2 linked regions of the Ancylobacter polymorphus genome follow. The protein of the gene in region 1 interacts with the protein of each later gene in a pairwise test. Links are inferred from orthologs where the notes say so. Each region holds a gene or a part of one and is shown in the gene's direction. Other genes may lie near its edges.

What was found.
Region 2: the proteins of mobA (region 1) and K9D25_RS15065 interact in binary tests that used the Escherichia coli proteins (3 or more experiments, as listed by UniProt). The link is inferred for Ancylobacter polymorphus from one-to-one orthologs.

The regions. Positions count from the first base shown.
Region 1 is NZ_CP083239.1:3,395,334-3,398,524, forward strand. Bases 122-3,002 are described here. They hold mobA (molybdenum cofactor guanylyltransferase MobA), read left to right. Parts: upstream 122-1,192; coding sequence 1,193-1,813; downstream 1,814-3,002. Other genes in these bases: recG (ATP-dependent DNA helicase RecG), read left to right, coding at 122-749; K9D25_RS16075 (YbaN family protein), read left to right, coding at 855-1,196; mobB (molybdopterin-guanine dinucleotide biosynthesis protein B), read right to left, coding at 1,798-2,334; K9D25_RS16090 (sulfurtransferase TusA family protein), read left to right, coding at 2,457-2,783; K9D25_RS16095 (alpha/beta hydrolase), read left to right, coding at 2,813-3,002. Also shown: more of recG, read left to right, coding at 1-121; more of K9D25_RS16095, read left to right, coding at 3,003-3,191. UniProt on the Escherichia coli protein: Transfers a GMP moiety from GTP to Mo-molybdopterin (Mo-MPT) cofactor (Moco or molybdenum cofactor) to form Mo-molybdopterin guanine dinucleotide (Mo-MGD) cofactor.
Region 2 is NZ_CP083239.1:3,193,054-3,196,307, reverse strand. The notes cover bases 41-2,984. They hold K9D25_RS15065 (molybdopterin molybdotransferase MoeA), read left to right. Parts: upstream 41-874; coding sequence 875-2,095; downstream 2,096-2,984. Other genes in these bases: K9D25_RS15055 (GntR family transcriptional regulator), read left to right, coding at 2,622-2,984; hpxZ (oxalurate catabolism protein HpxZ), read left to right, coding at 2,152-2,538; moaC (cyclic pyranopterin monophosphate synthase MoaC), read left to right, coding at 379-864; trpC (indole-3-glycerol phosphate synthase TrpC), read left to right, coding at 41-375. In the rest of the region: more of trpC, read left to right, coding at 1-40; more of K9D25_RS15055, read left to right, coding at 2,985-3,254. UniProt on the Escherichia coli protein: Catalyzes the insertion of molybdate into adenylated molybdopterin with the concomitant release of AMP.

The DNA.
Region 1 (3,191 bases):
CGGCCGGCCGCCAGCCCATCGACACCCGCGCCATCCCCTCCGACCGGATTGACGAGATTGTTGCCCGGCTCGGCCGCGCGCTGGCGGAAGGACGCCGCGCCTACTGGATCTGCCCGCTAGTCGAGGAATCGGAAACCTCCGACCTCGCCGCCGCCGAGGCCCGCTTTGCCGATCTCGCGGCACATTTTGGCGCCCGTGTCGGCCTCGTCCACGGCAAGATGAAGGGGGCGGAGAAAGACGCCGCCATGGCCGCTTTCGCCGCTGGGGAAACACAGCTCCTCGTCGCCACCACCGTGGTCGAGGTGGGCGTCGATGTGCCCGAGGCCAGCATCATCGTGATCGAACATGCGGAACGTTTCGGCCTCGCGCAGCTTCATCAGCTGCGCGGCCGGGTCGGGCGCGGTTCGGAAGCCTCCACCTGCGTGCTGCTCTACCGCCGCCCGCTGGGGGAGATCGCCCGCCAACGGCTGGAAGCGCTACGCTCCTCCGAGGACGGGTTCTTCCTCGCCGAGCAGGATCTGAAGCTGCGCGGCGAGGGCGACGTGCTCGGCACACGGCAGAGCGGCTTTCCCGGCTTCAAGCTGGCGCGGCTTGAGGTGCATGGCGATCTTCTCGTCGCGGCGCGGGCCGAGGCGCTGGAGATCGTCAAGAACGATTCTGATCTTCGCGGCCCGCGTGGCGCGGCCCTGCGGCTGTTGCTACATGTGTTCGAGCGCGACGTGGCGGTGAAGCTGCTCAGCGCGGGGTAATGACGAGAGGACGAGCTCCAACGACTTGGCGATGCGATGATGCACCCCTGCATGACAGAGCCTGAGCGGAAAACGTCTTCCCTTGCGGCACCTGTGCGCTGGGCAATGTTTGCCCTCGCCTGGGTCTGCGTCGGGCTGGGCATTGTCGGGCTCGTCACGCCGGTCATGCCCGGCACGGTGTTCCTCATTCTCGCGGCATGGCTGTTCACCCGTTCCTCACCGCGCTTCGAGCGCTGGCTGCTCACCCATCCGCGCCTCGGCCCCTCCGTGGTGGCGTGGCGGGCGAATGGCGTGGTGCCGCGCTGGGCGCAACTTGTCGCCACCGGCAGCATGGCCGGCAGCTTCGTGCTGCTGGTCGTCATCGGCCTTTCCGTGCCGGTTCTGGCGATCATTGGCGCGATCTTCGTCGGCACCAGCGCCTATCTGCTCACCCGGCCGACCGCATGAGCGAAGCGGCGCCACCCGCCGGGCTGATCCTCGCCGGCGGCCTGTCGCGCCGCATGGGCGGGGGCGACAAGGGGCTGAAGCGGCTCGGCGGCGAGACGGTGCTGGCGCGCATCGCCGCCCGGCTGGCGCCGCAGGTGTCGCCGCTTCTGCTCAACGCCAATGGTCCGGCGGCGCGCTTCGGGCTGGATCTGCCTGTGGTGGCGGACACATTGCCGGGCCAACCCGGCCCGCTCGCCGGCCTGCTCGCCGGGCTCGACCATGTCGCGCGCGAACTGCCGGGCGCGCGCCACCTGCTCACCGTGCCGAGCGACTGCCCGTTCCTGCCCCATGACCTCGCCGCGCGTCTTGCCGCCGCTGCCGGGGAAGCGGGGGCGGCCTATGCGACCTCCGGCTGGCGCGAGCACCCGGTGGTCGGGCTGTGGCCGGTGGCGGCCCGCGCGGCGCTGCGCCGCCTGCTGGTGGAGGAAGACGAGCGGCGGATGATGCGTTGGGTGCGTGAAGTCGGCGCCGTGCCGGTGGAATGGCCGGCTACGCCGCTCGACCCGTTCCACAACCTCAACACGCCCGACGACCTTCTCGCCGCCGAGCGCCTGCTCGCCGCCTATCCCGCGCTGTGAGCCGACGGGCGCCAGGCGATGGAATCGACCGGGGCGGCGTGCTGGTCGGCGAAATCGGCGATGGCCTCGATATCGTCGAGGTCGATCACCGGGCGCGGGCAGCCGGGCACCGCGTGGTCGGAGGCGAGGCCGAGGATGAACGGATCGTCGGGATAAAGGAACGGCTTGCCGAGTTCCGCGCGATGGACCTCGATCTTGGGATGGTGGTCCTGCTTGAAGCCTTCCACCAGCACGAGATCCACCGGCGAAAGGCGGGCGACGAGTTCCGGCAGGTCCGGCTCCGGCGCGCCGCGCAGCTCATGCATCAGCGCCCAGCGATTGGCCGAGGAAATCAGCACCTCGCTCGCGCCCACGGTGCGGTGGGTGTGCGAATCCTTGCCCGGCTTGTCGACATCGAAATTATGGTGCGCGTGCTTCACCGTGGAGACGCGGTGCCCACGCCCGACCAGAACGGGAATGAGCCGCGCCAGAAGCGTCGTCTTGCCCGCGCCGCTCCACCCCGCGAATCCGATCAGCCGCATTGTCGCCTCCCCGCGCCCTTTTCCCAGCACTTCGGCCCTCGCAGCCCCCGCGTCAAGTCATCGAGGCGGGTGGGCCCATCACGCTTGCGCCGGGCCGCCGGCTGCGGAGGCGCTTGCCCTCGGTGCCGTCCCGGCGTAACCCGCGCATCATGGCCACCGCCGTTTCCGACGAGCCCCCGCTCCGGCTCGACCTCAAAGGGTTGAAATGCCCGCTGCCGGCGCTGCACACGCGCCGGGCGCTGGCCCGCGCGCAAGTGGGCGCCGTGATCGTCGTTGAGTGTACCGACCCGATGGCCGCCATCGACATTCCCCATCTCGTGCGCCAGGACGGCCATGAACTGGTGGCGCAGCAGCGGCAGGGCGACACGCTGAGCTTTCAAATTCGCAAGCATGAGACGCCGGCTGCGCGCGAGGGGGATGGTCATCCCGCCGGAGTCACTTCTATCTAGCGGCGCTGGTTCCGCCACGGGGTTTGCCAATGAAGCTGACGCGCCGTCTGTTCACCCTTACCGGCCTTGTCGGCCTCACTGTCCACCTCACTGCACTCACTGGTCACGCCACTTCGGCGCAGGCGCCGCATCACGGCCAGAGCGCCGCCGCCCCGCTGCCGTCGCGCGCCGACACCCATGTCTATCTGCTGCGCGGTCTATTTGGCGTGTTCTCGCAAGGACTTGACGCGCTGGCGCAGGAACTGGTGGCGCAGGGCTACCATGCCGAGCTCTATGGCTGGGACGAGGCGCAGCAGGTGATCGCGCTGATCGAGCGGCGGGAGGTTGAGGGCCATGAGGGGCCGACGATTCTCATCGGCCACTCGCTTGGCGCCAACGCGGTGACAAATATCGCTAACGCGTTGCAAT
Region 2 (3,254 bases), 200 kb from region 1 along the record:
GTCGACGACGCGCTGGCACTCGACCTCGTGGAGACCGCCCACGGCCTCGGCATGGACGCGCTGGTCGAGGTGCATGACGACGCCGAGCTCGACCGGGCCTTGAGGCTGCCGGCGAAGCTGGTCGGCATCAACAACCGCAACCTGCGCACCTTCGAGGTGACGCTGGAAACCTCCGAGCGCCTCGCCCCGCGCATCCCGGCGGAGCGCATCATCGTCGGCGAGAGCGGCATCTTCACGCCGGACGATATCGCCCGGCTGGCGCAGGTGAACATCAGCACCATCCTTGTCGGCGAAAGCCTGATGCGGCAGGCGGATGTGGCGGCGGCGACGCGCGCCCTGCTCGCCCCCGCCCTGCCCGCGCGCGCGGCCGGCTGAGCGATGAGCGACACGCCCCGCCTGACCCATCTCGACGCCGCCGGCGCCGCTCATATGGTCGATGTCGCCGACAAAGCGGTGACCGACCGCGTGGCGGTGGCGGAGGGCCAAGTGACGATGCAGGCGGAAACGCTCGAGCTCATCCTCTCCGGCAACGCCAAGAAGGGCGACGTGATCGGCACGGCGCGGCTCGCCGGCATCATGGCGGCCAAGCGCACGCATGAGCTGATCCCGCTCTGCCACGCGCTGCTGCTGTCCAAGGTCGCGGTGGAGATCGAGCCTGCCCGCGCTTTGCCCGGTCTCGTCATCCGCGCCACCGTGCGCACCGCCGGCCAGACCGGAGTGGAGATGGAAGCGCTGACCGCCGTCACCGTCGCCGGCCTCACCATTTACGACATGGCCAAGGCGGTGGACCGGGGCATGCGGATCGAAAATGTCCGCCTGCTGGAAAAGGCCGGCGGGCGTTCCGGCCACTGGCAGGCCGACTGAGGAGAGAACCATGGCGCTGATGCCGGTCGAGGAGGCGCTGGCCCTCCTGCTCTCCACCGCCGGGCCGCTCGGCGCCGAGACCGTGTCGCTGGACGCCGCCGCCGGCCGGGTGCTGGCCGCGCCGGTGATCGCCCGCCGCACGACGCCGGGTGCCGATGTTTCCGCCATGGATGGCTACGCGCTGCGGGCGCAGGATGCCACCGACACCGGGGCAACGCTCACCGTCATCGGCGAATCCGCCGCCGGCCGCCCCTTTGCCGGCGCGGTGCTGCCGGGCACCACGGTGCGCATCTTCACCGGCGCCGTCCTGCCGCAGGGCGCCGACGCCATCGTCATCCAGGAAGACACGCGCCGTGCGGGCGACAGCGTCACGGTGACGGAAGCCGCGACCGCCGGCCGCCACATCCGTCGCGCCGGTGGCGACTTCGCCGCGGGCGAGACGCTGCTGCCGGCCGGCCACCGCCTGCGTGCGCGCGACCTCGCCCTTGTCGCCGCCGGCGATGTCGACATGGTATCCGTGGCGCGCCGCCCCCGTGTCGCGCTGCTCTCCACCGGCGACGAGCTGGTGCGGCCGGGTACAGGCGCGGGGGTGCATCAGGTGATCGTCTCCAATATCTACTCCGTCGCCGCCCTCGCCCGTGGCGCCGGGGCGGAGGTGATCGACCTCGGCATCCTCCCCGACCGCATGGACGCGACCGAGACCGGCGTGCGGGCCGCGCTCGATGGCGGCTTCGACGTGCTGGTGACGACGGGCGGCGCCTCTGTGGGGGACCACGACCTCATCGCCCCGGCGCTCACGGCGCAGGGGGTCGACCTCGCCGTGCACAAGATCGCGCTGCGGCCGGGCAAGCCGCTGATGTTCGGCCGTTCCGGCGCGACGCGCACGCAGGTTCTGGGGCTGCCGGGCAACCCGGTTTCCGCCCATGTCTGCGCGCTGCTGTTCCTCGTGCCGCTGATCAAGGCGCTGCAGGGGCTGGCGGTGCCGCCCCATCCCGCGCTGGAGCCGGCCCGGCTGGCCGGGGACGTGAAGGCAAACGAGCAGCGCATGGATTTCCAGCGAGCCGAAATCGTCGGCCATGCGGAAGGTGTGCCGCTGGTGCGGCCGCTGCCGGTGCAGGACAGTTCCATGCTGCGCAACCTCGCCCGCGCCGATGTGCTGCTGGTCCGCCGGCCCCACGCGCCGGCGGCCATGGCCGGGGAACCCTGCGAGATTCTGCGCCTGGAGGATTGACGCCGCCCCGCCACGCCTGTGTTCTCAACGCTTGGCTGGCGAAGGAGGGGCTGCGCATGGACATCGATCTTCCCGAGGTGGTGGCCGAAGTCCGCGCCGCCTTCGAGCGCTATGAGCGGGCGCTGGTGGCCAACGATGTCGCCGAACTCGACGCGCTGTTCTGGGATGATGCCCGCACCCTGCGCTATGGCGGGGGCGAGAATCTCTATGGCATCGCGGCGATCCGCGCCTTCCGCGCCGCCCGCTCGCCGGCCGGGCTGGAACGGACACTCGACGGCACGGTGATCACCACCTATGGCCGCGACATGGCGGTGGCCTCCACCCTGTTCCGGCGGGAGACCGCGCCGGGGCGGGTCGGCCGGCAGATGCAGACCTGGATGCGCACGCCGGAAGGGTGGAAAGTGGTGGCTGCCCATGTCAGCGTGATCGACGACCCTCTCTGAGCCCTTGGTGAAGCCCGGCGCGGCGGCTACACATGGGATGGCCGCCCGGCATTCGGGCGCGCCCGTCGGTTCTGTGTTCGCTCATGTCGGTGCTGCCTGTCCGCCTGCCGCTCGATCGGCCCACCTCCCCCTCCCGACCGGCGCCGGGCCGGCCGGGGCGCACGACGCGCGCGGAAGAGTTGCGCATGCAGCTTGCCGACGAAATCACCCGCGGCACGCTGCCTCCCGGTTCGGCGCTCGACGAGACCGCGCTCGCCGCCCGCTTCGGCGTGTCGCGCACCCCCGTGCGGGAGGCGCTGCGCGAACTCGTCGCCTCCGGCCTGGTCGACGCCCGCCCGCATCGCGGCGCCGTGGTGGCACGCCCGAGCGTCGCGCGGCTGCAGAACATGTTCGAGGTGATGGCCGAGCTGGAAGCGCTCTGCGCCGGCCTGTGCGCGCTCAAGATGACACCGCCCGAGCGACGGCAGCTGGAACAATTGCATGCCGAGATGGGCGAACTCATGCGGCTGGGGGATTTCGCCGCCTATCGCGAGGCCAATGAACTGTTCCACACCTCGGTCTATGCCGGCAGCCACAACGACTATCTGATCGAACTGACGCTCGGCACGCGCCGGCGCCTGTCCCCGTTCCGCCGCGCGCAGTTCCGCGCGCTCGGCCGCCTCGCGCTCTCGCATGCCGAGCACGACCGGGTGACGACGGCCATTCTGCGCGGCGAC